Regions from separate parts of the Cellvibrio sp. GW822-FHT04B05 genome, predicted to be linked through region 2. Evidence: predicted binding sites of a transcription regulator. Region 2 holds the regulator's gene; each other region holds the start of a gene.
The links. The regulator sigma-54, encoded in region 2, starts transcription at its own class of promoters, with help from an activator protein. The targets are predictions, from matches to a motif close to TGGCACANNNNTTGCNNT.
Positions count from the first base shown of each region.

Region 1: glgC (glucose-1-phosphate adenylyltransferase) is a predicted target of sigma-54. The motif match lies at 2,636-2,653, and genes of this name have one in related genera.
Region 3: AC1RJL_RS18165 (alginate export family protein) is a predicted target of sigma-54. The motif match lies at 1,402-1,419, and genes of this name have one in related genera.
Region 4: flgB (flagellar basal body rod protein FlgB) is a predicted target of sigma-54. The motif match lies at 6,574-6,591, and genes of this name have one in related genera.

Region 1 is NZ_JBXAMU010000005.1:223,071-231,113, reverse strand. It holds gene glgA (glycogen synthase GlgA) at 1-113, opposite strand, end outside; gene glgB (1,4-alpha-glucan branching protein GlgB) at 135-2,342, opposite strand; gene AC1RJL_RS16725 (hypothetical protein) at 2,363-2,578, opposite strand; gene glgC (glucose-1-phosphate adenylyltransferase) at 2,723-3,988, shown strand; gene AC1RJL_RS16715 (glycoside hydrolase family 57 protein) at 3,981-5,708, shown strand; gene malQ (4-alpha-glucanotransferase) at 5,778-7,292, shown strand; gene AC1RJL_RS16705 (hypothetical protein) at 7,336-7,698, shown strand; gene AC1RJL_RS16700 (phosphorylase b kinase regulatory subunit alpha/beta) at 7,910-8,043, shown strand, end outside.
Region 2 is NZ_JBXAMU010000001.1:550,097-558,139, reverse strand. It holds gene lptA (lipopolysaccharide transport periplasmic protein LptA) at 1-504, shown strand, start outside; gene lptB (LPS export ABC transporter ATP-binding protein) at 511-1,236, shown strand; gene AC1RJL_RS02220 (RNA polymerase factor sigma-54) at 1,441-3,096, shown strand; gene hpf (ribosome hibernation-promoting factor, HPF/YfiA family) at 3,241-3,531, shown strand; gene ptsN (PTS IIA-like nitrogen regulatory protein PtsN) at 3,628-4,080, shown strand; gene rapZ (RNase adapter RapZ) at 4,092-4,961, shown strand; gene AC1RJL_RS02200 (HPr family phosphocarrier protein) at 4,965-5,237, shown strand; gene yjgA (ribosome biogenesis factor YjgA) at 5,428-5,946, shown strand; gene AC1RJL_RS02190 (acyltransferase family protein) at 6,156-7,208, shown strand; gene AC1RJL_RS02185 (TonB-dependent siderophore receptor) at 7,303-8,043, opposite strand, start outside.
Region 3 is NZ_JBXAMU010000006.1:12,856-20,898, reverse strand. It holds gene AC1RJL_RS18170 (glycoside hydrolase family 3 protein) at 1-1,085, shown strand, start outside; gene AC1RJL_RS18165 (alginate export family protein) at 1,559-2,803, shown strand; gene AC1RJL_RS18160 (hypothetical protein) at 3,010-7,119, opposite strand; gene AC1RJL_RS18155 (citrate synthase) at 7,402-8,043, opposite strand, start outside.
Region 4 is NZ_JBXAMU010000005.1:103,094-111,136, forward strand. It holds gene AC1RJL_RS16265 (DUF1592 domain-containing protein) at 1-1,930, opposite strand, end outside; gene AC1RJL_RS16270 (flagella synthesis protein FlgN) at 2,339-2,815, opposite strand; gene flgM (flagellar biosynthesis anti-sigma factor FlgM) at 2,907-3,227, opposite strand; gene flgA (flagellar basal body P-ring formation chaperone FlgA) at 3,450-4,247, opposite strand; gene AC1RJL_RS16285 (chemotaxis protein CheV) at 4,452-5,408, shown strand; gene AC1RJL_RS16290 (CheR family methyltransferase) at 5,463-6,338, shown strand; gene flgB (flagellar basal body rod protein FlgB) at 6,659-7,060, shown strand; gene flgC (flagellar basal body rod protein FlgC) at 7,118-7,567, shown strand; gene AC1RJL_RS16305 (flagellar hook assembly protein FlgD) at 7,587-8,043, shown strand, end outside.

The sequences.
Region 1 (8,043 bases), on a different contig from region 2:
ACATCCTGCCCGAGCTTTAGCAGTGCGCGGGGCAAGCTCGCGGCGACATCGGCAAGCCCGCCGGTTTTTATCAGTGGGTAAACTTCACTGGTTGCAAATAAAATTTTCTGCATGAGTGATCCTTTTTCCTACATTTACGCAAGTTTTAATATCAGGGCGCCCAAAGGTGGCAGATTAATTTCCAGTGATTGTTGGTGATTCATCCAGGGCACGGGTTGTGAATAAATTGGATTGGAATTGCCCCAATTGCTGCCACCATAAAAACTGGAATCGGAATTCAATACTTCGTGGTAAGCACCGGCAACAGGGATGCCAATACGATAATTAGTGCGAGTTACCGGTGTGAAATTCAAAATCACTATACTGAAATCGGTATCGCTTTTACGGATATAGCTTACGATTGATTGGGTACTATCGTGGCAATCGACCCACTCGAAACCATCGCCGTGGAAATTGCGTTGATAGAGAGAAGGCATACTGGTATAACAATGATTCAAATCTTTTACCAATGCGTGCATACCTTGGTGCGGAGCGTAATCAAAAAGATTCCAATCCAGCGCGCGACTTTGTGCCCATTCGCTCCATTGCGCGAACTCGCTCCCCATAAATAATAATTTGGTGCCGGGATAAGTGAATAAGTAAGTGTAAAGCAGGCGCAGGTTGGCAAATTTTTGCCAATCATCACCGGGCATTTTATTGATCATACTGCCTTTGCCATGCACCACTTCATCGTGTGAAAAAGGCAGCATAAAATTTTCGGTAAAGGCGTACACCATGCCGAAGGTTAATTGATTGTGGTGATACTGACGATGAATTGGATCTTTACTCATGTATTCCAGAGAATCGTGCATCCAACCCATATTCCATTTCATTGAAAAGCCCAAGCCGCCAACCCAGGTCGGGCGAGTGACTTGTGGCCATGCGGTCGATTCTTCGGCAATCACCAAAGCACCGGGATGCTGTCCATGGCAAACCTCATTCAATTTTTGCAAGAAGGTCATCGCTTCCAGATTTTCATTACCGCCATGAATATTGGGAATCCACTCACCGGGCTCGCGCGAATAATCCAGATGCAACATGGACGCCACCGCATCCACACGTAAACCATCAAGGTGATATTCCTTCAGCCAGAACAAAGCGTTTGCCAGCAGGAAGTTTCGTACTTCATTACGGCCATAGTTATAGATCAACGTACCCCAATCGCGATGCTCGCCCAAACGTGGATCTTCATGTTCATAAAGTGCGGAGCCGTCAAAGCGTGCGAGGGCATGGGCATCTTTAGGGAAGTGAGCCGGCACCCAATCGAGGATAATCCCGATGTTGTGGCGATGAAGGTAATCAACAAAATAGCGGAAGTCGTCAGGCGTACCAAAGCGGCTGGTTGGCGCGTAGTAACCGGTGGTTTGATAACCCCAGGAGTCATCCAGTGGATGCTCACTTACGGGCATGATTTCAATATGGGTAAAACCTAGTGGCTTTATGTAATCCACAATCTGATGGGCCAGTTCGCGATAATTCATAAATTCGCCAGCCCAACCCCGACGCCAGGAACCGAGATGCATTTCGTAGACGGAAAGAGGGGAAGATTGCCAATCCCAGTGGGCGCGTCGATTCATCCAATCGCCATCTTGCCACTCATAACGGGAAGGTGCTTCAACGATTGAGCCAGTTTGCGGGCGCAATTCAAACGCTTGGCCATAGGGATCTGATTTAAGGAAAACAGCGCCAGTGACGCGATTGCGGATTTCAAATTTATAGAGCGCCCCAGCCTCAATACCAGGGATGAAAACCTCCCATAAGCCACTGCCACCGCGTACTCGCAATGGATGCTGACGGCCATCCCAGTCATTAAAATCACCGACAACGCTAATGCGCTCTGCATTAGGCGCCCAGGTAGCAAACAGTACGCCCTCGATTCCATCAACTGTGCGTGGATGAGCACCCAAATGTTGATAGATATTCCAATGTTGACCCTCCGCAAACAAGTGCATATCGATCTCGCCCAATTGTGGTGCAAAGGAGTAGGGGTCGAATTCTGTGTGAGTCACATTGTGGCGATCTTGCCACTGGACTAGATAATGTTCCGGCAGTGTCTTTGCCAAACCCTGCCATTCGAAGAAATCAGTGCCCTCGATACGGTTTAAATTATGCTGTTGATCGTTGATTAGTAAGGCTGCAGCACGTGCACCAGGTAGATAGACACGGACAAATGTGTCAGCGCTGGTGGTCGCATTTTCCTCTAAAGGGTGGCGTCCGAGTACTTCAAAGGGATCATGGTGGGTAGCGGTAACTATGCGCAACATCGCGTGGGATAAGGGGTTGTCCTGCTTCACATTCAACATTCAATCGATTCCTGGAGTGATTATTGTGGCACTTGATTTTGCATGTGCGCGATTATGCCCGATTTTGGGCTACATAAAATCGTCATATGATTCGACTCTACTAGCTTAGCTATTATCGGTTTCATTTGATGCACCATTTTTTTGCAAAAAACAATGGCAATAAAAGCCATTTGCAGATTCAATGCCAAACTTGTAGCTACACTTAGCTTTGCATTTAAATTGCGCAGTGGCGCCATATTAAATGCACCATAAAATTTTTGTGTTCTGGTCAGGTTTGAGTCAAATCAATTTATTGGCATTGATATTGCCTTTACACTGCTCATAGCGTTGTAACACAAAATTCATAGTTCAGACACAATAGCCATAAGGAATACGTATTAATGAGTACACCAACATCGGGGCGTTTTGTTAGTCGCCTTACGCGAGAAACGTTGGCGGTAATTCTTGCAGGCGGGCGTGGATCCCGGTTGCATCAATTAACAGACTGGCGTGCAAAACCTGCAGTACATTTCGGTGGTAAATTCCGCATTATCGACTTCCCTCTCTCTAACTGCGTCAACTCCGGAATACGTCGTATCAGCGTGTTAACCCAATATAAATCTCATTCACTCGATCGTCATGTACAGCGCGGCTGGGGCTTTCTCGGTGGTGAGCTGGGTGAATTCGTAGAATTATTACCGGCGCAACAGCGCTTGAGTGAATCATGGTATGCAGGTACTGCCGATGCAGTATTGCAAAATATCGACATTATTCGTCGTCACAATCCCGAGTACGTATTAATTCTTGCGGGTGACCATGTCTATAAAATGGATTACGGCACCATGATCGCTGCTCATGTTGAGCGTGGCGCAGATATCACTGTAGGTTGCATCGAAGTTCCATTGGAAATTGCGCATGCATTTGGTGTGATGGATATAGATAAGGAACATCGAATTGTAAAATTCACAGAGAAGCCTGCAAATCCGGAACCAATGATCGGCAAACCCGATAAAGCATTGGCCTCGATGGGCATCTACGTTTTCAGTACAAAAGCGCTGTTCCGCGAATTGTTAAAGGATCGCGATAATCCAAATTCATCGCATGATTTTGGCAAAGATATCATTCCATCAATGATTAAAACCCATCGGGTGAATGCATTCCCATTCCAGGATCCAGTCTCTGGCGGCGATGCCTACTGGCGAGATGTAGGGACGGTAGACTCGCTGTGGGAAGCCAACCTTGAATTGACTGGCATTACACCGGAACTGGATTTATACGATGCCGCTTGGCCCATCTGGACTTATCAAGAGCAAGTAGCTCCTGCCAAATTTGTTTTTAACGATGAAGGTCGCCGTGGATACGCTGTTGATTCTTTAATTGCTGGTGGTTGCATCATTTCCGGTTCGGCAATAAAACACTCACTACTGTTCCCGCGAGTGCGCGTTCATTCCTATTGCGAAATTGAAGATTCAGTTTTATTTCCCAGTGTAGAAGTAGGGCGTCGCTGCAAAATTCGCAAAGCACTGATTGATCGCCGCTGCAAAATTCCTGAGGGCACAGTGATTGGCTACGATCTTGAAGCAGATAAAAAACGCTTTCATGTGTCGCCAAAAGGCGTAGTGCTGGTTACTCCCGACATGCTAGGACAGGATGAAGTCAATGGTTAATAATGGTAAAACGAAGGTTGTTTTTCTTTGGCACATGCATCAGCCCGATTATCGTGACATTGTAACGGGCGAATATTATTTCCCCTGGACTTACCTTCACGCCATTAAAGATTACGTTGATATGGCTGCGCACATTGAGGCGCAGCCAGCTGCTAAAGCGGTGGTCAATTTTGCACCGATCCTATTGGAGCAGTTGGATGACTATGCGCAGCAGATTGCTGCGCACTTGCAAAATGAAAGCAAAATAAAGGATGCCGTTTTAGCCTCGCTGGTCGAACCAATTTTGCCAGCACCGGGAACTATGGCATTCACTGATCTTGCCAAGAAATACCTGCGCGCCAATCGCGAGCGGATGATTGACCGGTTTCCCGCATATCAGGAACTTGCCAATATCGTAAACACCTTTGACGAAAAGCCGTTTATCAGCCGCTATTTAAATGAGCAGTTTTTAGTGGATTTAGGCGTGTGGTACCACTTGAGCTGGATCGCTGAAATTCCACGTCGTAGCGATGAACGTATCCAGGCGCTGCAAAATAAAGAGCGCAATTACACACTTGATGACCGCCGTGAGTTATTGAAAATAATCGGTGAGTTAATAGCATCAATCGGCCCACGTTACCGTAAGCTCGCAGAGTCAGGCCAAATTGAACTTTGTATGAGCCCTTACGCCCATCCAATTGTTCCTCTGCTTATCGATTTAAATAGCGCTAAAGAAGCCATGCCGGATGTCAGCTTGCCCAACGCCCCATTTTATCCAGATGGACGCAACCGCGCGAAATGGCATCTTAATGAAGGATTCAAAACATTTGAACAATATTTTGGTAAACGTCCGAGAGGGTGCTGGGCCTCGGAAGGTGCACTTAGCGATGAAACATTAAAATTATTGCAAGAAGCAAAATTTGATTGGGCTGCAACAGGCGACTCAGTTTTGCACAATAGTTTACGCGCTCACGAAAATCATGCTGCCGCACATCAGATAAAAATTAATAATCAATCGCCCCATCGCGCTTACGAATTTGCCAACGTCAAGATCAATACTTTTTTTCGCGATGACGGATTGTCGGATCTTATCGGATTTAAATATGCCACATGGCACTCCGATGATGCAGTTGGTGATTTAGTTAATCACATGGTGAATATCGCCAATGCGAGCAAGGATCCAAAAAATACCGTTATCTCTGTGATCATGGATGGTGAAAACGCATGGGAATATTTTCCTGAAAATGCTTACCACTTTTTACACACCTTATACGCACGCTTAACCACCCATCCACAATTGGAATTGTCGACTTACAGTGAAGTGCTGGATAAGCAAAAACCGGTTCCTGTAAAAATGCCGCATCTGGTTGCAGGCAGCTGGGTATACGGTAGTTTTTCCACCTGGATTGGTGACAAGGATAAAAATCGCGGTTGGGATATGTTATGCGATGCGAAGCAACAAGTGGATCATGCACTTAGTAAACGCAGCTTCTCTGCCGCACAATTGACGCAGATCGAAAAACAACTCGCGTTGTGTGAAGGCTCAGATTGGTTCTGGTGGTTCGGTGATTACAACCCTGCACAGAGCGTCAGTGATTTTGAGTATTTATTCCGTCGCCATCTACTTAATTTGTATTCGCTTATTGAGCAACCCGCACCTGCTTATTTGCATCAAGTGATTAGTGTCGGTGGTGGCGATCCAGCGACAGGTGGCGTCATGCGCCAAGGCCATGCAAATTAATAATCCGGTATTACACTAAAAATATCAGCATCTGTTTTATGTAATGTATAAAAAAAGGGAAGGGCATTGATGGCAGACAAATCACCATTATTTCAACGACGCACAGCTGGTGTTTTGTTGCATCCTACATCGTTACCTTGCTCTGAATCCTGTTGGGGTAAAAATAGTAAAAATGCATTCGGCACTTTGGGAAAAGACGCCTATTATTTTATAGATCTTATTGCACAAGCAGGATTGACTATTTGGCAAATGCTGCCGACGGGTCCAACCCAAGCTGATATGTCGCCGTACCAATCTATTTCGGCCCATGCGGGTAATCCCAACCTGATTAGCTTTGATTGGTTACAGGAGAAAGGATGGATAAAAACAGAAGATGTGCAACTAGTTGGTGAAAAATCATTAAATGACGCCCATCAACAGTGCGCGCTTTCATTTTTTAAGCATCTGGAAAGTAATAATGGTTCAGGAACCCGTGACCAATTTCAGATTTTTTGTTCACAACAACATTATTGGTTAGATGATTTTGCACTTTTCTGTGCATTGCGATCCGAATATAAAGGCGCATCCTGGGTTACTTGGCCAAAAGAATTGCGGGCACGCGATGAAGCAGCATTGAAAAAAAGTCGTCAGCAGCTTAAAGCAAAAATCGACCTGATTTTATTTGAGCAATTTTCTTTTTTTACCCAATGGCAGGCACTAAAAAGTTATGCCAATCAGAAGGGAATTTATCTGTTTGGGGATATGCCTATTTTTGTCGGGCATGACAGTGCTGATGTCTGGGCGCAACAGCATTATTTTCAGTTGGACGAAGAGGGGAATCCACTTACCGTTGCAGGTGTGCCGCCAGATTATTTCTCCGAAACCGGACAGCATTGGGGGAATCCTCATTACGCATGGAACGCAATGGAAGCTGATGGTTTCCAATGGTGGTTGGCGCGTTTGCGTACGCAATTACAACTGTTTGATTTGATTCGTATCGATCACTTTCGCGGATTTGAAGCCTATTGGGAAATACCGGGTAACAGCCACGATGCCCGCTTGGGGAAATGGGTAAAAGCACCTGGCGAAGCATTTTTAAAAGCGTGTTTCGAGGCTTATCCGGATTTACCGCTGGTAGCGGAAAACCTTGGTGTAATCACTGATGAAGTGGAAGCGCTCCGCAATCAATTTGAATTACCTGGAATGTTGGTGCTGCAGTTTGCATTTGATGGTAATACCGCCAATCCACATTTACCACACAACCACAGCCGTAGCGATGTGATCTACACAGGAACTCACGATAACGATACTACCGTTGGGTGGTATAGCACTTTGACAGATGCGAATCGTCAACAGCTCAAACAATACTGTTTTAATTCTACCGATGAAGTGCCATGGTTATTGATTGAAGCGGCGCTGGCATCCGTAGGGCGCATGGTAATCATTCCCATGCAGGATTTTTTGGAGTTAGACGGAGGGCACAGGATGAATATGCCCGGAACAACGGATAAAAATTGGGTGTGGACGTTTTCGTGGGATCAAGTTGAACCCACACTTGCTGAGCGTATTCGGCAATTGTTAAGAGTCTATCATCGCCTGAACTAGCGTCGATAGAACATTAATCACTCAACTTATTGCAGGAACCGCTATGGAACATAGATGCAGCGCGCGCCATACAGCCGATATTAAAATTCTGATTTACCGTTACGATGTCCCGGTGGCAATTGGCCGCATCAAGAACGGAACTCGACACGGCCTATTTATTGAATCAGATTTGGTTGATGTGAGGCCGTTGCAGCAGTTAGGGATAGAAATTTTGGTTTATCGCAGCTCACAGAAATTACAACGTTATCGGTTTGACTCGATAGTTATACATGCGACCGAGCATGGATTTGGTGTTGAGTTAGATATGCTCACAGAAGAAGCTGGTGATCAGTTGATAGAAATGCTGCGCGCATCACCAGAGACACCACAAGAAAGCGAATTGTTTGATATGGTGGCAAGTGCTTGAAGACACATTTAGATTAGATGTCCAAGCATAACAACGAGGCAGCTTTAATTGGGAATCATTGGACTTGAAGATGGTATAAACGCTGATTGCGCATAATGTATATTATGTTAAATTGTGATTTGTATAGCTATCAAAGGCTTAAGTCTTCCTCCGGAAATAATCCCTGCATTGAAGTTGCCCATCTAAGACCCTACTTGATGGCAACTGCTCTATGAAGCATAAACAACTGTTAGAGCGTTTATACGCTGAAGTCGAAACAGTCATTTTAAGTAAACAGCATCCGGTTACCGGTTTGCTTCCTGCAAGTACCGCTATTAATAATCACGGTGATTACACTGACGCCTG
Region 2 (8,043 bases):
GCCGACAACTTGACAGTCGACCAGAAAAACGGCGTGGCCACTTATACCGGATCGGTAAAAATTACCCAGGGGTCGCTGGTGATTTCGGCGGACTCCATCGTGATTCATACCAACTCCGACAGCAGCGTCGAGAAAATGATTGCCACCGGAAGCCCCGCCCGTTTCCAGCAACAACCGGAAAAAGATCAAGGTGTGGTGACTGCAGCAGCCAAGCAAATTACTTACACGCCGAACAACGAGCATTTATTGTTGGTCGAAAATGCGTCCGTTGAACAGAATGGCGCCGTCATGAGCGGCCCGCATATCGACTACGATCTGGTTAAAGAAGTAATGAAGGCCGCCGGCAATAATACCGCCAGTGGTGGTGGCCAGCGCATTGAAATCGTAATTCCACCCAAAGGTGGCAAAGCCGGTGACGACATCAAGATTATTTCGCCAAGCCAGTCCCAAAGCCCGGCATCAGCCAGTTCGTCCGCCGCCTCATCAACCGCATCATCAGACTGATACCTTATGCCCAGCTTGCACGCGCGCCATCTCGCCAAAAGTTACAAAAAACGCCAGGTTGTAATTGATGTTTCGATCACCGTGGAAAGCGGCCGCATCGTCGGCTTGCTCGGCCCCAACGGCGCCGGTAAAACCACCTGTTTTTATATGATTGCCGGCCTGGTTCCCGCTGATAATGGCACCGTGTTGATCGATGACCGCGATATTACCCAGCTACCGATTCACGGCCGCGCCCGCGCCGGTATTGGTTATTTGCCGCAAGAAGCATCGATTTTCCGCAAGCTGACGGTCGCCGATAATATTATGGCGATCCTTGAAACACGTCATGATCTCGACCGTCAACAGCGCCAGCAAAAGCTTGAATCGTTGTTGAATGAATTTCACATCACCCATATCCGCGACAGCTTGGGTATGGCGCTGTCCGGTGGTGAACGCCGCCGGGTAGAAATTGCCCGCGCATTGGCGACCGACCCCAAGTTCATCCTGCTCGATGAACCCTTTGCCGGTGTTGACCCTATTTCGGTGAATGACATCAAGGAGATTGTCCGCCATCTGAAAGATCGCGGTATCGGTGTGCTTATCACCGATCACAATGTGCGTGAGACGCTGGATATTTGCGAAACCGCTTATATTGTCAGTGAAGGCCATATCATTGCCGAAGGCGATGCCGAGACAGTGCTAAGCAACAGCAAAGTGCGCCAAGTCTATCTGGGTGAAAATTTCCGCTTGTAAACACCTCTTTAACTAGTCGCCTTAAGTGTTACCGACCGCCCGTCACCAGCACAATAGACCCCACATAAACGACTTGACAAGTAACAATCTTTGCCCATTAGGCATAAAGCTTGCTTAAGCTTATTGCTTGCGCGGCCAACCCTGACTAAACTCCACATAACTGATGTTTTCCATCCTGCGTTATAAGGGTTTGTCGTTCACATAATGAAGCAATCTCTCCAGCTTAAACTCGGCCAACAGCTGACCATGACTCCGCAATTGCAGCAGGCGATCCGCTTGCTGCAATTATCGACGTTAGACTTGCAACAAGAAATCCAGGAAGCACTCGAGTCCAATCCAATGTTGGAGATCGAAGAAGCTTTTGATTCGCCCAGCGCCGCCAACGAATATGAAGGCAGTGAGTTAGATAAAGCGGATTACACCCGTCAACTGGAAATTGCTGCCGAAGCCGGCGCCGATAATGGCACTGATTTCACTGCCAGCGAAAGTTACTCCGCCACCGCCGATAATAATTACGCCGAGAGCAATAGCTATTCGGAAGGTGAAAGTTTTGGCGAGGGCGAAAGCTTTGGTGAAAGCGAATCCTTCGGCGATTCCGATGTCTATGGCGACGGAGATAGTTTTAGCACTGACAATGGCGAATGGAATGAATCAATCCCCAGCGATTTGCCGGTAGACACCAGTTGGGATGACGTTTACCAATCCTCATCCAGCAGCAGCTCAAGCAATTACGACAACGAAGACAATGACTTCGAAAGCCGTCGCGCGGCTACTGACTCACTCTACGATCATTTGATGTGGCAACTGAACCTGACACCTATGTCGGATCGCGACCGCGTATTGGCGATGGCCATTATCGATGCGGTAGAACCCAGTGGCATGCTATCCATCACCGTCGAAGAAATTTTTGAAGGTATGCGCGGCGATTTCGAAGAGCTTGAACTCGATGAAGTCGAAGCGGTACAACACCGCCTGCAACAATTCGACCCCTGCGGCGTGTGCAGCCAAAATCTCTCCGAATGCCTGCTGGTGCAACTGCAACAACTCGATCCTAAAACGCCATTCCTGGATTCAGCCAAGTTAATCGCCAGGCAATATTTACCAATACTCGGCAGCCGCGATTATCGCCAGTTAATGCGCCGCACCAAACTCAAGGAAGCAGAACTCAGCATCGCTGTAGCGCTAATCCAAAGCTTGAATCCGCGCCCGGGCGATATGATTGCGAGCGGCGACACGGAATATGTTATTCCCGACGTGTTTGTTGAAAAACGTGATGGCCGCTGGATAGTTGAACTAAATCCGGATATTGCACCACGCCTGCGGATTAATTCGGACTATGCTTCTATGGTGAAGCGCGCCGATTCCAGCACTGACAACACCTTCCTCAAAGATAACCTGCAAGAAGCACGCTGGTTCCTGAAGAGCTTGCAGAGCCGCAATGAAACCTTGCTGAAAGTAGCGAGTTGTATTGTGGAAAAACAACGCGGCTTCCTGGACTACGGTCCTGAAGCAATGAAGCCATTGGTGCTACACGATATTGCTGAAATTGTAGAAATGCATGAGTCTACTATTTCGCGTGTCACCACGCAGAAATATATGCATACACCGCAAGGGATTTTTGAGCTGAAATATTTCTTCTCCAGCCACGTAAGTACTGATAGTGGCGGCGAATGCTCATCAACTGCGATTCGCGCGATTATTAAAAAATTGGTGAGCGCAGAAAACCCCAAAAAACCTTTGAGCGACAGCAAAATTACCGATCTGCTCGCCGAGCAAGGTATTCAAGTGGCGCGCCGTACCATTGCGAAATATCGCGAGTCCCTCAATATTCCACCGTCGAACGAGCGTAAAACTATTTAATACATTACTGGTCACTTGTAGTGCGACGGTTTTTCGAATGTAGTTGAATGTTGAATATTGAATAAAGTTCGGATCATAAATTCACAGATGTAATAGAGGTTGTGCAGGTTGCAACTGTTTTATTTCTAGCGAGAGGAAGTATCTATGCAAATAAATATCAGCGGTCGCCATGTAGAAGTTACCGATTCAATGAAAGAGTATGTCACCAGTAAACTGGAGCGCCTGACCCATCATCACGATCGCATCACCAGCACACACGTTATCCTCTCAGTCGACAAACTTATTCAAAAGGCAGAAGCCACCATTCACGTAAGCGGCAAAGATGTACATGCCGACGCGTCCCATGACGATCTTTACGCCGCAATCGATTTACTGACCGATAAGCTTGATCGCCAATTAATTAAACACAAAGAAAAAATGCGCAGCCATCGCTAATCGGCGCATGCACCAACCTGTTAACTGAACCTGTGCTGTCATCGCCATAAGCGATGACCACATTATCCAGCGAGAGATGCCCGGCATCACCCAGTCATGCAAATTCAAAATCTGATCACCCCTCGCCGAACCCTCTGCGGTGTCGAAGGCGGCAGTAAAAAACGCGCGCTGGAGTTGCTAGCCAACACCATTGCGCAGGACATTCCCGAAATTGATGCCGATGATTTATTTCGCCGCCTGATTGGCCGCGAACGTCTGGGCTCGACCGGCATTGGCCACGGTATCGCCATTCCCCACTGCCGCGCTGAACATTGCAACGGCACCGTCGGGGCGCTGATCACGTTGATAGACCCGATTGATTTTGATGCAATCGACTCACAACCCGTCGATATATTGTTTGCCATGTTAGTGCCGGAAGATGCCCATAGCGAACATTTGCAAACCCTCGCGGCACTTGCCGCAGCTTTGAATAATGCCGATTATCGCCAAACCCTGCGCGCCGCCAAAAGCAATGAAGCGCTCTACCAAGCGGCACTCGCCGCTCCTTAACAGGACCAATTATGCATCTGGTGATTGTCAGCGGCCTTTCCGGCTCAGGTAAAAGTACAGCACTGCATGTCCTTGAGGATGTGGGGTTTAACTGTATCGATAACCTGCCTGTCAGCCTATTGCCCGCACTGGTGGCCCAGATCCAGATTCATAAAGATGACCAACATCGCTTTGCGATTGGTATTGATGTGCGCAATGCATGGCAAGATTTGTCAATCTTCCCACAAATGATCAGTACCCTTAAAGAAGCGCACCTGCCATTCCAGACACTGTTTCTGGATTCACAACCCGCCGTACTTATTCAGCGTTTTAGTGAAACCCGACGCAAGCATCCGCTGTCAGATAAACACACCAGTTTAGAAGAGGCGATTGCTGCTGAACAAACTCTACTAGAGCCTATTCGCGACAGTGCAGATCAAGTGATTGATACCAGTCATTTGAACCTGCACGAGTTGCGCGACCTGGTGAAAGAACGAGTAGTTGGCCGCAGCGAATCGACTATGGCAATCCTGTTTGAATCTTTCGGATTTAAACACGGAGTTCCCGTGAATGCCGATCTGGTATTCGATGCGCGTTGCCTGCCCAATCCGCATTGGAAACCCAACCTGCGGCCGCAAACTGGCAAAGACCAGGAGGTTATCGACTTCCTGGAAGAGCAGGTGACAGTGAAGGAAATGTACGACGACATCGAGCATTACCTCACTCGCTGGTTGCCGCGTTACCAAGCCAATAACCGCAGCTACATTACCATCGCGATTGGCTGTACCGGGGGCCAACACCGCTCTGTGTATCTATCGGAGCGGTTACAAAAACATTTCGACCACAGTTTTAGCGATGTCCAGGTTCGCCATCGCGATATTAACAAGCACAAAAAACACTAGATTATGCAGACTGAAACTCTCGATATCATCAACAAACGCGGCTTGCACGCACGCGCTGCCGCCAAACTGGCCACCCTTGCCAACCGGTTTGAGGCAAAAGTATCCGCTCGCGTGGGCGAAGGTAGCTGGGCCGATGCCAAGAGCGTTATGTCATTAATGCTGCTTGCCGCCAGCTGTGGCACAACCCTGGAGGTCAGCGCCGAAGGTGATGATGCCGACGCTGCAATTTGCGCCATACGTGCGCTGATTGCCGATCGCTTTGAAGAAGGCGAATAAACGAACTATCGTTATAACAGTAACCTGCGCACCCGGTTAATGGTAAAAGCGGTTGTTGTTGTTGCTTTTCTGCACTAAGCTGCGCGACCTTTTCCGGCTCAGCGACCATCCACGGCATCCCAGCCTTGGTGTCCAAGCGCCAGCTGTTATATCCAATTGCGCCCTGCGCGCGCCAGGTACAGTAATTTTTATGGCCTACAACTACGACGACATCAATCCCGATGATTACATCCTGAGCAAATCGCAGGTAAAACGCGATATGCACGCTTTACAAGCGCTGGGTGAAAGCCTGATTGATATGAATGAAAAACAGCTCGCCAGCATTCCGCTGAGCGATACCATGCTCGACGCTATTTATATCGCGCGCAAATTACCGCCCAAAGAAGCCCGCCGCCGCCAAGTGCAATACATCGGCCGGTTGATGCGTGAAGGCAATCATGAGGAAATCAAGGCAGCGGTTGATAAAATGCAAAACCGCAGCGATCTGTACATCCATCGCCAGCATCAAATCGAGCGCTACCGCGATCTGTTGATTGAAGGTGACAAGCAAATATTCCAAACGCTGGTAACTTCTTGCCCCGGCATTGATGTGCAGCACCTGCGTCAATTAGTCCGCAGTGCGCAAAAAGAGCGCGAAGAAAACAAGCCACCCGCAAGCGCACGCAAATTGTTTGCGTTTATTCGTGAACAACTCGAACTGCAAGATTAAAAAATTGCAGGGATAAAAAAGCCGCTGATTTCAGCGGCTTTTTTTCGACTTAATTTAGGTCGAAATACTTATTTTAGGGCAGAACATCTTCATCTTGAGCATACAAATTACTGCCAACAATGCTTTACCAGCAGTTAACAGATATTAACTGGAGCTTATAATTGGCGCTCAATTACACTGCGGCATTCTTGTTTCTGCGGGCATAATTGATGAATAACAATCGGTTTTACGAAATAGATTTACTGCGCCTTGTTTCAGCAGTTCTGGTAGTGCTATTTCACTACACCTTTGTCGGATCAGTGTTGGATTTTGCGCCGGCGCCACGCACTGATGCATTTGGTGAGTACGGGCGCTACATGTATTTGGGGATTAATTTCTTTTTTATCATTAGCGGTTTCGTGATTTTACTCAGTGCCGAGGATGGTAAGCCGCGCGAATTTATTGTTTCGCGCTTTGTGCGTCTTTATCCCGCCTATTGGTTGTGCGTCATATTGACGGCGGGCGCTGCCGTGCTGTTTAACCAACCGGCATTTCAGGTGAGCTGGTCGCATTTTCTCGTCAACCTGACCATGTTGCAGAATGGGTTTGATGTGCCCCTGGTGGACGGTGTTTATTGGACGCTGTGGATTGAATTAAAATTCTACGCGCTCGTGTTAGTAATGGTTTGGTTACGATTGCTGCGCTTCTTACCCTGGTTTTGCGGTGCCGTACTGATTGCATCCATCATCGCACTGGGAACACCACTGGCCGCCAGCGTTGAAACATTCGTTGCCGGTTTTCCGCACTGGGCGGGTTATTTTGCCTGTGGTTGCGTGCTCTATCTGGTGAGATCGCGCGGCTTCCAGTGGGGCTACGGTGTACTCCTGTTGCTAAGCGTAATCTTCTGCGTGCGTCAAAATCAGGTGTTTACTGAACTGATGATCGGTTGGTACAAAACGGATTTCAATGTGTGGGTATCCGTCATATCAACGCTGCTATTTTTTGCAATTATGGCGGTGATTGCCCTGCGTAAAACCGGACTGTTATGCGACCCGCGTTTTTATTATCTGGGCGTGCTGACTTATCCGCTGTATCTACTGCATGAGAATATTGGTTTTATGATGTTTAATGCCTGGCATGACTTGATGCCGGGATGGGTGTTAGTTACCGGCGTGGTGATATTCATGCTGATTGCGGCTTGGCTAATCCATCGTTGTGTCGAGAGACCACTACAAAAAGTCTTAAAGCGTGCACTGCTGCCTAAAACTGAAATCCAAAAATAAAAACAACATTGAAAATTTATAAAAAATGCCAGCTCTTTTAGGAGCTGGCTTTTTTATGCGAGATAATTATCACTTTCCTGATTCCCATGCGGGCTTAGAAACGGTATTTCATGCCCACGGTCGCACTGCGGGTATCACCGAAATCAGAATAGCCCCACATAGAACGGTTGTAGATTTCATCAAACAGGTTATCAATGTTAAGTGAAACCGAGAACGAATCGTTAACAGAGTAACGAGCCATTACATCCACCAACCAATAAGATGGTTGTTCTTGTTTTACCGCAATTGCTTCACCCGTTGTGCTGATCGCAGCTGGGACGATGGCATCACCGTAAGAATAGTTTTGCCAACGGGCACTGGCGCCAAGGGTTAAACCACTAATAAAGCTGTAGCTGTTAGTGATTTTAAATTGCTTGGTGGGCAAATAAGTCTGCCGAGGATTACCTTCTTTATCTTCCGCCTTATTGTCGGTGTAACCGCCGCTGATATTCCAGCTCTCAGTCAATGCTCCGGCAATTTCCACTTCATAACCATCGGTTTTGATCCCGTCGATACTTTCGTAAATCCAATTACCATTTGGCAAGGTTCCCTGATCAGCCCATTCAGCAACGTTGTCCTTATTCGCACGATAAACCGCAGCGGAAATATTCAAGTTGTTATCAAAAAATGCCATTTTGATACCCGCTTCGGTGTTAGTACCTTCAGTAGGGTCAAGCACATTTCCATCTGCTCCATATTGTTGAACGGGTAAGAAAATACCGGTGAAACTGGTGTAAATAGAGAGGAAACTATTTACGTCATAGACGAGACCGGTGTAGGGAATGAATACATTGTT
Region 3 (8,043 bases), on a different contig from region 2:
ATGCAGGCGGTCGCGCCACGTTAAGTACAGACGGTTCTTACATTGAAAAGCCGGATGTGGCTGTCGTTATTTTTGGTGAAGATCCTTATGCAGAAATGCAGGGCGATATCCAACATCAATTGCTTAAAGCGGGTGATACCAGCGATCTCGAATTGTTGAAGAAATTAAAAGCCGACGGTATTCCCGTAGTTGCGCTTTTTATTACCGGTCGTCCCATGTGGATCAACCGTGAGTTGAATGCCTCTGATGCATTTGCCGTTATTTGGCAGCCGGGTACAGAAGGTGCGGGTATTGCAGATGTGATTTTCAAAACGGCGGCGAATCAAATTAATTATCCGTTAAAAGGTCGTTTGGCGTTTTCCTGGCCGAAGACACCTGACCAGGGCACCCTGAATATCGGCGATGAAAATTATGATCCTCTCTTTGCCTACGATTTTGGTTTGACCTACGGTGACACAGATACATTGGGTGATGACCTTTCAGAAGAGGGCATTACCTTTGCGGCCAGTTCACAGGTATTAGAATTATTTAATCGTCGTCCTTTGGGGGCATACAGCATTATCCTGGAGGGTAAAAATAATGACCGTGCAAACCTCAACGGCAATATCGCCAGCGTTTCTACCTTGACTGTCAGCTGTGTCGACCGTGATGTGCAGGAAGATGCACGTCGTGCGATATGGAATGGGGAAGGCGAAGGTCTTGTAGGTATATCCACGCTCAACCGCCAGGTGCTAAGCGATTATTATGAGTCAGATTCTTCGTTGGTATTTGATATCAAAGTCGATACAGCACCCGCAGATAAAGCTTGGATACGCATTGGTTGCGGTCCCTCCTGCTATTCGCAAGTGGACATTACCCGTGAGCTGACAACCATTGCCGGTGCCGGGTGGAAAACCTTGTCGGTAGATTTGAAATGTTACCCCGATGCAGGCACTGATTTTGGTTTGAAACGCACTCCGCAAGAGCTGTTTGCGCTGATCCTGGAGCCATTCTCACTGGTTGCTAACAACAAGCTGGATGTAACCTTTGCACAAGTGAAAATAGAAAAAGGTCTTGCCCAAGGGGCGAGTGTGCGGATTAATTAATCGTCAACCACCTTCAATCCCGGAAGCCGCACAAGCAATTGTGCGGCTTTTTTGTGCTTGCCGTTTGAGCCAGTAAATAATGCTGCTGATGTTTTGCCTTAACATTGTGCATTTCAAAAAATGATCGGGCATTTCTGTGATCCACTAATGTGCATTAAGTTTTTTATTTTTGAATTTAAATGGCGCTCTGAAAATTTTATTTCACCACAAAAGAGCATTAAAAAATTTGTGATATCTTAAATGCTGATTTTTGGTGAATTTATATCCCTTTGATTAATAATGAAATATTCCTTCAAAGTCTTTATAAGAAATCAATTGGCATAAGCATTGCTCTCCTGCATTTCAGCCACTTCCGTGTTGTGACCATAAAAATTACGTGAGCTTTTTAGTGCATGGAAAAAATAAATTTTAAAAATTTATTGGGGCGGCGCTAATGACTTATACACATTTTCTTAAAACTTTGGGGAAGCTCTATGAAAAAAAATACCATTCATCTTCTTGTTGCTGCGGCAAGCTCATTGTTTTGTGCTGTGCCCGGCGTTTCAGCGAAAACATTTACTGAATCCATGCAGCAGGGCAGTGTGATTAAAGTAAATTTTCGCACGCGCTATGAAGATGTTAGCGAAGATATTATCGATGCAACCGGTAAAAAAATTGGAGAGAAAGAAGCAGATGCCTGGACAACGAGATCGCGCTTGTCCTATCAGTCAGGTGTCTGGAATGGCTTTGGTTTCACTGCGGAAATGGATAATGTGAGTGAGATGACTAATGATGTTGACTATCGTACTGCCGCGAATGATCCGGCAAATATTAACAGGGCGGTCATTGCTGATCCCGTTGGAACAGAAGTGAACCAGGGTTTTATTTCCTACACCACGTTCAATAACCAGATTAAATACGGTCGCCAGCGATTGATGCTGGATAATTCACGGTTTATTGGAAATGTGGGTTGGCGACAAAACGAACAAACCTATGACGGTATTTCGTTTACCAACAAAGCGATTCGCTACACTAATTTTACTTACGCCTATATCAAAAATGTGAATCGTGTTTTTGGTGAAGATAATGCGGGATTGGGAGATTTAAATATGAATAGTCACGTCCTTAATGCAAGTTACACCGGCTTTGATGCGGGTAAATTGATTGGTTATTCCTATCTGCTGGATGTGGAAAACCCTATTGTACAATTTGGTCTTTCCAGTGATACCTACGGCGTGCGTTGGCAAGGTGTTGTAGGTGAAGCGTTTATCTACAACCTTGAATATGCTACACAAAAAGAGGCAGGTTTAAATGCAGCCTATGATGCTGATTATCTGTTGGCAGAAGGTACTTATACCATTTCCCGCTTTAGTATTGGTTTGGGATATGAAGTGTTGGGTGCTGATGATGGTGCTTATGGTTTCGCTACGCCACTTGCAACATTACACGCATTCAATGGGTGGGCGGATAAATTTTTGACCACGCCCAAAGATGGATTGGAGGATAAATATTTGAATCTGGGTGTAACATTTGCCGGTGCCCAAGCATTGCTGGGTTATCACAAATACGATGCTGATTTTGGCGGCGCCGACTATGGTGATGAAATTAATTTGAGCCTTAGTAAAAAAACAGGTGCGGTAGTCTGGACTGCAAAATATGCCCAATACGCGATGGGCGATGCGGCAACCAAAGTAACCGATACCGATAAATTCTGGATAATGGCAGACTGGAATTTTTAATCCGTATTTAAAAATGTTGTTACAAGACATTCGTAGGGGCGCTGCTTGCCGCGCCCAATCGCCCAATCTACCAGATAAAGAAATGACCAAATAAAAGACTCGGCGCAGCAAGCAGTGCCCCTACAATTTAAATCGGAAAAGGATATACAGTATTTTTATTTACCCTCGCCAGTTGGCGAGGGTTTTCTTTTTTTACGATTGAAAGGTTATACAGCCGGTGAGTTTGGATTGACTGTTTTATTCTCCGAATCCTCACCTTTTGCTGCGTCAGGAGCCGATGGCAGAATTGAATCCGGTGCATACCAAAGTGCATGGCGACTCAGCTGTGCCCAGCTCCAGCGAACCCATTGCGTCAACGCCGATGCGAGCCAGAGTGACCAGAGCAGCATTACTAATTTATAGCTCCACAGCGGCAGCGAAATAATCCAGGCTTGCGGAAACTCATTTGTACTTTGGTCTTGATACCAACGTAAATGATGGGCATTGGAGCCATTGCCTATGATGTGCATATCGGGGTTGGATAATAAGCTGTAGGGAATACTACCCAGTATTAATAGCAGCGTAATTAGCGATAAAGAGAAGAGGCCGAACTGCATCCATTTAAAAACAGTGCGCGACGATATTTTCTCCAGCATTCCTCGTCGGTTGAGTAGGATCAGCCAGATAGCAACAAGCGCCAGCACGTAAAGATTAACCGTTGCAACGCCCAGGCTTAACAGCACCCACTGGTGTGTTTTCAGTGGTGTCAGGTTGCTGCGTCCGAGCACAACAGCAAGTAATAAAATGATCACCAACATTCCCCACAGTAATACCGATGGTCCCATGCTTGGGCCGCCCACGAGTAGCGTCCAACGGTCACCGGGTAAATTGATATTGATACTCTGGTTGCTGCTATGGTTGCCAAGATGTATTAACGGGCTGTTGGTTTTAAAGCCGATGCCCTCATCTTCCTGCCAGCCAATTTCCAGATCTTGTTTGCCGGGGCGCAACGGAATTTTTATCCCGCCATTAACTGCTTGAAGCGCAACTTCCTCGCCATTAACCGTAATGCCCGCAAGGCGAGCGCCTTCAGGTAGGTTGAAATCATAGTAGCCCGCTTGATTGGTGCGCACCAAGAGTGAAAGCACCGAGTTGCTGGCGCGATCGCCAAGGTCGTAATCCAGTTTGGCTTCGTCGATGCTAATAGCATTACCTTTGGTTGCCTCAGGTCGGCTTACAAAAATGCTGATGCTTTCATCGGGCCAGGGTTGCCATACCGGTAAATTGTTATTGGCATCCGAATAAATGGATGGGATTCCCGTTATCTGGGTATTCCAAATTGGCGAGCTATCCAAAACCCATATTTCAACCCACGCTGGATTTACAGATGCCTTTAGCGTTAAAGGAGATTCTGCTTTAAGGGTGGAATGCCAGATTATTTGTTGCTGGTTTGCATTTAACTGCACGCTGATTTTGCCTCTGCGGGCTTCGTCCCCGGTAATGGAAACATCGCCGCTGATGGGCGACTCTCCGGCAAGCAAGGGGATATCCAGATTGATAATTCCCTCGGTGGGCGCGATGCGTTCTACCCGCGTCTCTACTCGCCACTCCAAGCCCAATTGCAATTGACGAGTTACAGTAACGAAAGGTGTGATAGGGTCCGGGCGCAGATGCTCCACCGTGTCCTGATTTGCACTGCTTTCACTGCGCTGTAATTGCAGTGAACTGCTGGCCTGGTTTGCGGTGGGGGCACCATTTAATTGCCAATCCTGTAATTGGCTGGTGAGATTGTGCAAGGCCAGCGGGAAAGCGAGATTGATGTTATCTCGACCTGTTACATCAGCTTGCAGGCTGATGGTGTTGCGTCCCTTGCGCAAATTAACAAGCAACTGACCGCTTACTAGCTGTACCAGCGATGCCGGTTTGTTGTTAACCTGGACCTGGTTCGGCCACCATTGTTGCCGCTGTGCGGGAAGCGGCAGGGCGATCAAGTCGGCACTGTGAATGATCATCTCCAGCGCAAGTTTGTCACCCTCCATTTTTAACCGGACTGATTCGATACTGGCGCAGTCTGGCAGGCACTCACCGGGTTTGGTCAGTCGTGCTTCCAGTTCTTTTAATAAGCTATTGGACACGAGGACATCGGCTTGGGCGGGATCGCTTTGGGTTAGTCCACCAGCAATTATCAGCACTGCCGGCAATACAATTTGTTTACCAATTTTGAACGATGGGATTTTGTGTCCCACTTGTTGCAAAAATAAACGCAGTAAAAGCGCACCCAACAGCAATGGCAATATCATCGACAGGATATTGCCCAAGCGATTAAATGCTGGCGACACAAGATAAAGTTTGGTGATTTCATCCGGCTTTACTGGTCCACTCCAGCTTAAATAAATGTTGTTCCAATTCCAGTCGGGAATTCCCGGGCCTGCTTGTACTTGTTGTCCTATATCGTACTCCTGCGAAACTTGCTGTTTTGTGTAGGATGCGCGCGCGCCGGTCACGATTATTTCTTCTGCCATTTGCGGGGCAGGACTTGTAACTGATTTGCTAACTTTCTTATCCGAGGAAGCAAGCGATATTCCCCATGATTTTTCGAAATAGTTTTCAGTGATATTACGCTCGGCAAACTCCAGTTGCGGATAAAACACCTGGCGCGCCTGTTGCACACTGAAGGTGAGTAGCAGAAGCGCAAGTGCAATAAAACTTAGATAGGCATAGCGCGATAGATAAACTTTGAAGCGGCCGTTTACCACAGGCAAGAGTGCCAGCAGTATCGCGATGTTGAGCCAGATAAATACCGGAGCACCGGAGCGATGGAATATTAACATCAGGGTTAACAATGCAATTCCCCCCCATAGTGGATTAGCGAGGCGGGCGAGGGCAACGCTGATAATCAGTACCAGAAAAATATCCCACAAGCTCCATTGCGAAATCCAACTGCCGGATTCATAACTTGCTCCGCTAGCCGTCAATAATGACCAACCGGGCGGTAGGTGAAGATGGGTCGCGACTTCTGCAAAATCTACCGACCAGCCGGTAACGGGAATATTGGTAGTACGAGCCAGGCGGCTGATAGTTTTCAGTTCAATTTCGCGGTTGCGAATTTCGATTCCGCTATTTTTGCTTTCTGCAAGTTGAGTAACCAATTGCGGCATGCCGTCGAGTTCCGCACTTTGCAAATCATAATGAGGCAAGGTTTCCATACGCCAGCCTTGCCGTAAGCGTCCGGAAATTTCATCGCGCAGCGTAAATCCTTGTCCGTCAAAATCAAGCCAAATTTCTTTTTCCAATGCCAATTGGTTGCTGCTTTCACCTGCACCGCGTTGCAGTTCTTCCAGTTTCATTGGTGTATCAGGAGTGATCAGATATGCGGGCAATTCACGCCATTCGCCGGGGAGTTGGGTTTGGCTTGGATCTATGCTGGGCACGCCGGATACTTGCAAACTGCGCAATGCAGGTTGAGGGACGAACACCCAAACTTCTTGTTGCGGCCATAAATTGCTGGTTGCTTTATAGCCCAGGGTTGTTTCCGGTTTGGTAGACTGCATTTGGAGTTCAATCTCCCAACTTCCGGGTCTTACACGGACGCGCATATTTCCATCTTTCTCAAGGCGTGCAGGCAGCGGACTATTGAATGACACCGGTGTAAAGTTATCGAGTAGTAGCTGCCCCAATTGCAGCTCCCGCTCTTTACCGCTTACATCCAGTTGTACGCGAGTGATGATTCGAAGTGGAATCCCATCGCGGATCTGACGAAACACGCGCAGCTGTAAATTATCTTGTTGTTGGGTTTCTCCACCAGTATTTTGTATCGATGCCAGCCAGAGCTCGCTACTGCTTTCGAGTGATGGATTGGCGACGGTGATCCCATTAAGTTGCAATTTGATCAAGCCTGAAGCGGAGGGGATACTGAGCGTGCGAGGGATACTGCTCCAGGGGATATCACCTTGTAATTCATAAATGCCCGCGCGAAGAAAAATCTCCGGAACACCTGCGCGTTCGCGAATGATCAGAGTGTTGTCATTAAGTTGATTGCGTGTATCGCGTATATTTTCCGGCCAGAATCCACTACTTCCAGGCAACCTGACCCAGTTATCGCTGAAGGTTTCGATTTGCTGGGTAAATTTTGCCCCCTTGGCCGCAGCATCAATTCGCAGCTCACTCATCCACACGCAGGTGCGCTGTGCATCGTTATATAAAAAGGGGCAACGTATATCGGGGTGTTTTTCCAATACCCAGCCTTGCCAATCTTGCAGGGCTGTGGGTATCTCGGCAGCCTGTAAATTGCAGCACACCATTAGGCAGGCAAAAGCGCGAATCAACTTGCGATGCATAACAACTCCCTATGGAAAAATTTTGATAATTATTGGTAAATCAGTTATCGGCTAGTACGAAATAGCGTTGATCTGCCAGGGAGTATAAAGCTAATTTCTGAATGTGTACTTTAGCACTTGTCTGAAATTGTTATTTTGAAGGTTGGTCTTTCTGATGCGGTATCTTTTGATGGTTGATACTTTGAGGAGGAAGGGCGGCGGTATTGAATTAAATCGTGAAAATAAAAAAGGCTGCAATGCAGCCTTTTTTGATAAGCATTAAGCTCGATTACTTTTTCGGACTTACTTTTTGGGATAGTCGCGCTTGGGGCTACCGGTATATTGTTGGCGCGGACGGCCAATCTTATATGGGCCGCTCACCATTTCATTCCAGTGAGAATACCAGCCGACTGCGCGGCCCAACGCAAAAATCACGGTAAACATTTCGGTAGGAATACCGATTGCTTTCATGATGATGCCTGAATAGAAGTCTACGTTCGGGTACAGTTTTTTGGAGATGAAGTAAGGGTCTTCCAGTGCGATTTGCTCCAGGCGCTTGGCAATTGCCAGCAGCGGATCGTTTTCCAATCCCAATTCAGCCAACACTTCGTCACACGTTTGCTTCATTACTTTAGCGCGTGGGTCAAAGTTTTTGTATACGCGATGGCCAAAGCCCATCAGGCGGAAGCCGGAGGTTTTGTCTTTTGCGCGCGCAACACAAGCTTCGATATTTTCTACAGTGCCGATCTCTTCCAGCATTTCCAGTACGGCTTCGTTTGCACCGCCGTGAGCCGGGCCCCATAAGGTTGAAATGCCAGCAGCGATAGCGGCGAATGGATTGGTGCCTGATGAACCTGAAAGGCGAACAGTCGATGTTGATGCATTTTGTTCGTGATCAGCATGCAATACAAAAATGCGATCCATGGCTTTCGCAATAGTCTTGCT
Region 4 (8,043 bases), on a different contig from region 2:
GTTCGCGCGCGTTCAACACTTTTCCGTTAGAGGATTGCGCTTTCAGTGCAGGGACATCCGGCGGCGCTGGCGGTGGAGGCGCAGCTAATAAATTGGCAAGTACCCACTGGCCGCGGCGAACGACCGAGGTATGGTTGGCATAGGAGGTGACGGTGAGGACACTGGCTTGGCCGAGCAAGCCACCGCGCATGGAATCGGGCGCGAGCGCAACGCGACGCAACTCCGGGCCGGTTATGCCGGTGATGCCGTAATGTTCGGCCAAGCGTTCGTTCAGGAAGGTGTAATCGCTTTTGATAAAGTCGAGGATGCTGGCGTTGTTGCGCACAATCGATGAAAAAAACAATTCACTTTCGCGCTTCATTGCATCGCGCAAAGGCACATCGAATTCGGGAAATTCTTTTACGTCAGGGCGATGGAATTCCAGGTTGCGCAAGTACAGCCATTGACCGGCAAAGTTTTGTTCGAGCGCAAGCGCGCGGTCATCAGCCAGCATGCGCGCAACTTGCTGGTGTAACACATCCGGCTTGCGTAATTTTTCATCTTCGGCCAGCTGCAACAATTCTTCATCCGGCAAGCTGCTCCATAAAAAGAGTGCGAGACGGGAGGCGTATTCCAGGTCGCTAATGCGATGTACAAAACCGGGCGCGGCATCTTGCGGGTCGCTCTCGTACAAAAATAAAAAGCTCGGCGAAACCAAAATTGCCTGCACTGCAGCGGCTATGCCTTGCGCAAAACCTGCGGCGTCTTTTGTCTGGTTATACACTTTCATCAAGCGGGTAATATCGCTCTCGTTTACCGGGCGACGATAGGCTTGTCGCGCGAGCGAGCTGATAATTTTTTCCGCACAATATTTTTCATTGAATGGCCAGAATCCGGGGGTACAACTAAAGATTTTTTTGCGGCTCGCAGTATCGCCGGGGCCGGTTACGTCGTAAGGACCGGCGACATTAATCTCCAATACATCGCGCGGAAAATTTTGCTGCGCATAGCGCGGTGACATGAAATAGGAAGGCACTTGCGCATTGCCAACGCGCGCGCCATCTACCACAAAATCCAATGTCAGTGATGTTGGCGGCGCGGTGGGTAGTGGCACCTCCTCGGTGGTATTGCGCAGGATTTGCACGCGCTCATCCAACGCAAGCTCTTTGCGGAAGGACAGGCCGATTGCGTGGGAACCGGCAGTGAGCGGCACGCGCAGGCTTACACGATTTTCTTCGAGGCGATCAACTTCATTGTTGGTGTTGGAGTTGAGGTAACCGCTGATTTCGTACACACCATCGTGCGGCGCATAGTAATTGAATACACCGCCACCACGGGAATCCAGCGGCAAATTATTGCTCATGCGTTCGTCGTAAGAGGGCACGCCCTGGTTGAGTATGGAGCCGTCTTTGGGGAGCGGATAAGTGGTGGTGTAAGGTTGATCGGAACCCAACCCCACAGCGAGGCGGCTCACTTTGCCGGCGACCGCAAGATAGCGGTCCATCAACACCGGGGATACTGAAAGTACATCGGCGATATTGTCGAAACCGTAGCCCGAATCATCGGCAGGTAGCGCATCACTGAGATCGAGATTCATATCCAGCAAGTCGCGCACCGCGTTGCTGTATTCGTTGCGATTCAACCGGCGCAAAGTGGCGCGGCCAGGATTAGGATTGGCAACGGCATATTGATCAAGCGAGCCTTGCAGCCAATCGATAAAACCAGTCAATTCTTCATGGCTGGGCTGCGGCCGACTTGTTGGTGGCATTTCGCCGCGCTGTGTCACGCGCAGCACGCTTTCCCAATCAGTTAAATTCATTCCTTGGGCAACATCGTCCATGCTGACATCAGACAGGGTCCAATTGCCCGCCATGCGTTCGTCGTTGTGGCAGCGGGCGCAATGTTTTTCGAGGAACTCTTCTGCTTTACTCGAGGGATTGGCTAATGTCATGCTCCCCATCATGCAGGCAAGTGAAAACAGCAGGGCACGCGTTGGGTGAATCTGGCTCGGTTTCATATTGTTTTTGGCTAACGTGGTTGAGTGCTTCGATATAAGTTGGCCGAAGCTAATGTAATTTGGAGCGACAAGCGCACAGGCTAGTGAATAGCAAAACCCAGTCCAATTACATGACCATATGGTCAATTATTATTGTTAATTTTTATTTAGTTTTTATAAATCAAATGGATATGAATTATTATTTGCTGCCCAAGAAAACAGCTTTACATCAAAATACATGAAATCTTGCACAGGTGGGGTGCATGAATGGTGGTATTGAACCAAGTGCGGGCGTAATGGAATTGGCAAGAATAAAAAAGGGCGCAACTTTGCGGTCGCGCCCTTTTGATTGGATTTGCAGTATTACGCTTTAGCGACGGTGTAAGACGATGTCTGTTGGGCCTTGGTGCCGTTTGCAGTGTAGAGCGATGGGGCGGCAACTTTGCCACGCAATAAGCCAAGTAGATGGTTTAATGTTTGTTGTGAGCGGGCGATCATTTTGCCATTGATATCGTTCATCTTCTGGCATTCTTCAAATTCGCCGACCAACTGCTTCCATTCGTCACGCAGGGGCAGGGTAGCAGTGTTGCGCTGTAAAAATATATCCCAACCTGCCGCGTTGGCGGGTAGACCAAGAGTGGTAAGGATATGTTGGCGTTGCTTGGCGCTGACATTCAATTGGTCAACAAGCACTGATTTTTTTTCCACGATCCTGGAGAGTTCATCTTGTTTGCGCTGCTCCAATTGCTCTCGCTCATAGGTGAGGAGCTGTTTAAGTTGGGCAAGTGCAGCGGAATCCTGCGTAATCATGTCGCGCAGCGAACTAATATCGAGAGACATAGCAACCTCTTCATTTTGGGTGGTACAACTAAAACGGGTGGCGAACCAACAAAACCCCGGGGGAGGGCTGCGTTAATCCTGAAAGCGATTTCTAGCCCAGAAGTTCATTCTGGTTGAGCATATTTTCGGCAATACGCTCGGGGTTAATCTCAAAGCGGCCTTCAGCGATTGCGCGTTTGATTTCCGCTACTTTTTCCAGATCAACATCGGGTGAAGTATTGATTTTGGCTTGCAAGCGCCCCAAGGTTTGGGCCTCCTGGCTCAATACCACTTGATCGCTAGCGCCTTTGCTGACGGGTGCGGCATCAGGAGCGGCTGGTGCTTTTGCTTCTGGTGCATTAGGTACGGCAGGCTTGGTGCGAGCACCTTTAGCGCTGACAGAGTCCAATGTATTGTTGGTGTTGAAGTTCATGTTTTTCCCCTATTTGCCTCAGTGGCGATTGACCTCATTCGGCGATTAACTTTACTAAAGATGTCGCGGTTGCTATGGCGTGACAATAGAGCCTCTTCCTAAAACCAATTTAACAACACGTTTGATAACCAGTTAAAACGTGCTTGATAAAAAGAGTCCCTGGCAGTCTTATCGGCCGGCGGCCGCTTAACTTTAGCAATAATTTAAAAAAACTTTCCTCTATCACAAGGTTTGTACTACGCCCTGGCTCACAACAATCCCGCTGATGATCCGTTCGGACGAATTATTGCGTACGCGAATCTTCTGGCCGACCCGACCATCCACCATTGCCGTGCCTGCGCTGCTCACTTTAATACTGCCCGCAAGGGATTCCAGCATTACGATTTCACCGCGTTTAACGACGGTGGGAGCATCTAACATGGCGGTTTTAAACGGTTCGCCTTTGCTGATATTACGCTTGGCCTCTTTGCCGAAAATGGCACGCGCTTCGGGTAAAAACTCCTGGCGAATACTGCTGATGTTTACAAGGCTGACGGTCATCTGTGCCTGGCTAATCACTTCACCACGTGCGATGTCGCGAATGGCGACGGGAATTTCCCGATAAATAGTCACTTGCGCCGGAACGTGTACTGCCCAAGGCTGGCTACCGCTACATTGGGCCTTGACGCTGATATTGCCGCCGAAGCCTGTTGGATCCTGGCTGGTGAAAACCGGCGCGTGATCACAGGTGGCAAGACGAAGGCGATTATCCAGGTTACCGACGCTGATATCGATGCGTTGGTGGTCAACCTGTTTGTACTCAGTCGCCAAAAAACTGGCGATATCTTGTTTTAGCTGGTTTGACGGATAAATCTGGGCCGAGGCTAAAGGGGCGAGCCCACACAATAGGAAAACCAATCCCGTTTGACCAGGGATTGCCGCTTTAACAGGGGCTAGTTGCTGTTCAGCTATAGCTTTCCCGCTTTTGCTGTGGCGCAAAAATTTCCGCAAGAAAGTGCTATAAAAACTAGGAAGTTCCATATTTTGTCCTATCCTCAAGGGTAAGAACTGAGTGCCGGTCTGGATCATGAATGACTAAAGTCTGGCAGTTTTTTGCCGCTAAGCTGCTTTAGTTAGCATCAAAGCAAATACTGTGCCGTATGGTGGTAATCGAATCATCGATAGCCTTGGTCCTATTGTTGAGATTAATGTGGCCCTAATGTTGAGAATAAATGAGGTAATTACATGGCTGGTGTAATGGATAGTGTCAATCAGCGCACACAGCTGGTTGGGCAGAACCGTCTTGAGCTCCTGTTGTTTCGGCTCGGCGGTCAACAGCTGTATGGCATCAACGTCTTTAAAGTGAAAGAGGTATTGCAGTGCCCGCAGCTAAACGCGATCCCCGGCCGTAGCTCAGTGGTACGGGGTGTTGCCCATATCCGCGGCGGCACTTTGCCGATCATGGATATGAACCTGGCCATTGGCCGCCGCGAGTTACCGGATATTGAAAGTTGCTTCGTGATCATCACTGAATACAATCGCACTGCCCAAGGTTTCCTGGTCCGTTCGGTTGAGCGCATTGTCAATATGAACTGGGGCGATATCCATCCACCGCCCAAGGGAGCAGGTAGAGAGCATTACCTGACCGCCGTTACCCAGGTGGACGGCCAGTTGGTTGAGATTATCGATGTTGAGAAAATCCTCGCGGAAGTGTCGCCTGCGCGTGAAGACGTGAGCGCCGGTGTGATTGAGGATGGCATTGCCGATCGCGTGGTGCAAAAACACGTACTGATTATTGATGACTCGACTATTGCACGTAAGCAAATTCAGCGTGTGGTTGAGAGCATGGGAATCAAAACCACACTCAAGAAGGACGGGGCAGAGGGCTTCAGGTATCTGCAGGACATCTTGAAAGAAGGCAAGGACCCGTATTCTGAACTGATTATGATTATCTGCGACATCGAAATGCCGGAGATGGATGGCTACACCTTTACCGCAGAAGTGCGTAATCATCCTGACCTGAAAAAACTGCATATTGTCCTCCACACCTCGCTCAGTGGCGTTTTTAATGAGGCCATGGTGCGCAAGGTGGGAGCGGACGACTTCCTGGCGAAATTCCATCCGGATGAACTGGCAAAACGTGTGAATGACCGTGTGTTGGCGATTACCGGTGAAAGCTTGTTACCGCCAGAAGAAGCGTGATCCTGTATTGCTGTGGTGAATTGACGCGCGGCAATTGTTTTACATTGGAAATTTATGATTAATAAAGAGTCGTCCTTTGCCAAACCGTCGGGTCGCGACAGCATCGACCAGACCGAGTTTGATCAATTTCGCCAATTCCTCGAAGACGCCTGCGGCATTTCGCTGGGCGATAACAAACAATATCTAGTGACTAACCGCATTCGCCGCATTCTGGAGGAGAACAATATCGCCTCGTTCGGTGAACTGGTGCGAGTATTAAAGCTGGGAGTCAACCGTAAGCTGAAAGATCAGGTTGTGGATTCGATGACTACCAATGAAACCTTCTGGTTTCGCGATAATTATCCTTACGATCACCTTAAAAATACGCTGTTGCCGCAGTTAATGGCAGGCAATAACCGGATGTTTGGGCCAGTGCGTATCTGGTCGGCGGCCTGTTCTTCGGGACAGGAGCCGTATTCCATCAGCATGGTGGTGGAAGAATACAAGCGCCAGGCGATGGGCAATTTAGCGCGACAAGTGCAGATTGTGGCGACTGACTTGTCATCGACTGTGTTGGAGCAAGCCAAGCGCGGTGAGTATGACAAGCTGTCGGTATTGCGTGGCTTATCCGCCGAACGGTTAGAGCGCTATTTTGATAATCCTGAACCGGCAATCTGGCGTGTTAAAAGCGTTGCGAAAGAACGTATCGATTTTCGCTCGCTCAACTTGATGGATTCTTACGCCGCTTTGGGCAAATTCGATATCGTCTTTTGCCGCAATGTACTGATTTACTTCAATGCCGAGCTAAAACGGCAGATCCTGCAAAAAATCCATGCTTCCCTGAAACCGCAAGGCATTCTCTTCCTGGGATCATCAGAAGGATTGGCGGGCGCTGCTGATTTGTTTGAAATGGTTCGATGCGAACCGGGCATTCTCTATCGGGCAATTTGACGCCTTTTCTAGACCCAATCCATCAGGCGATACGCTTTTATCGAGAGCCGGACTCAACATCCGGCTTTTCTTCTTGCGCGCGTATTTACCGCAATTCCCCTTTGCCGCTCAGGTGATTTTCCTGTACTTACAGGCGGAAAGCCTTTGCCGCTTGTTGTTTGCCGCTTTTCTATTGGCCTTCGTTATTATTGTTTTTATCCTTTAAAAACAATAGGTTGTGGTTTATGTTGGGCGTTGGCACAGCCGTTGCTTTGTTATCAGTAACAAAAGGTAGCAGACCCTTCCGGTTGCCACCCCTGATGAATACAAGGCGAACTGAAATGTCTATCTCTTTCGAAAAAGCTCTCGGTATCCACGAATCGGCGCTGCACTTTCGCTCCGAGCGTGCCAGTGTCCTTGCGAACAACCTGGCCAACATCGATACGCCGAACTATAAAGCGAAAGACCTGGATTTCAAGCAAGCCTTGAGCCAGAAAATGAACGGCTCCAGCGGTTTTGGCTTGTCCACTACACAGTCTCGCCATATTGATGGCAGCGGTTTTTCTACTAACGAGGGTGATGTCCTGTATCGCACCCCGCAACAGCCTTCAATTGATGGCAATACCGTAGAAGACCAAATTGAGCATGCCGAATACATGAAAAACGCCTTGGCGTTCCAGGCGAGCTTCCAGTTTTTAAATAGCAAATTTACCGGTCTTCGCACCGCTATCCGCGGCGAATAATCGCGCCTCGGATTGTTGTTAACGCATTTTCCAGAAACATCTTGCAGGTAATAAATCATGGCACTTGGAAATATTTTTGATATCGCTGGCACCGGTATGAACGCACAAAGCCTGCGTTTGAACACTACCGCCAGTAACCTGGCGAATGCGCAATCCGCCAGTTCCAGTGTGAATGAAGTGTATCGCAGCCGCCAGCCGGTGTTTGCTGCAATCCAACAAGATGCCATGCGTGCAAGTGTGACCGAAGGCACCTACAGCAATAACGAAGTTGATGCAGCTGCCGGCGTGCAAGTGCTTGGAATTGTTGAAAGCGATGCGCCACTGCAACGGCGTTACGAACCAAGCCATCCCAAAGCTGATGAGCAAGGTTATGTGTTTTATCCGAACGTAAATCCGGTAGAAGAAATGGCAAATATGATTGCTGCATCGCGTTCATTCCAAATGAACGTTGAAGTGATGAATTCAGCCAAGCAAATGGTTCAACGTGTATTGACTCTTGGCCAGTAATTAACGAGGGAGAAAAGTTATGTCAACTGTAGGCAGCACCAATAGCAGCTCCAGCGTTACCGACAACCTGAGCATTACCAAAAAAACAGAAACGAAAAAAAATACCAATGAGTTGGGTCAAGCTGCGTTTCTTGAATTAATGATTACGCAAATGAACAACCAGAATCCGCTAAGCCCACAAGATAACAGTGCGTTCGTTGCACAATTGGCACAATTCAGTTCGGTGGAAGGATTGGAACGTTTAAATACCAGCTTTAATAATTTTGCATCGAACAATGCATTGCAGGCATCGTCTCTGGTAGGCCGCAGCGTCACAGTGGCATCAGAGAAAAGTACCTTGGTTAAAGGTGGAATTGTTGCGGGTAGTGCAGAGTTGGCTTATTCGACCAGGAATTTATCGATCAGTATTTATGACGAGAAAGGCGCATTGGTACAGAAAATTCCAGTGGGCGAAGTGCCTAAAGGTGACATGGTAT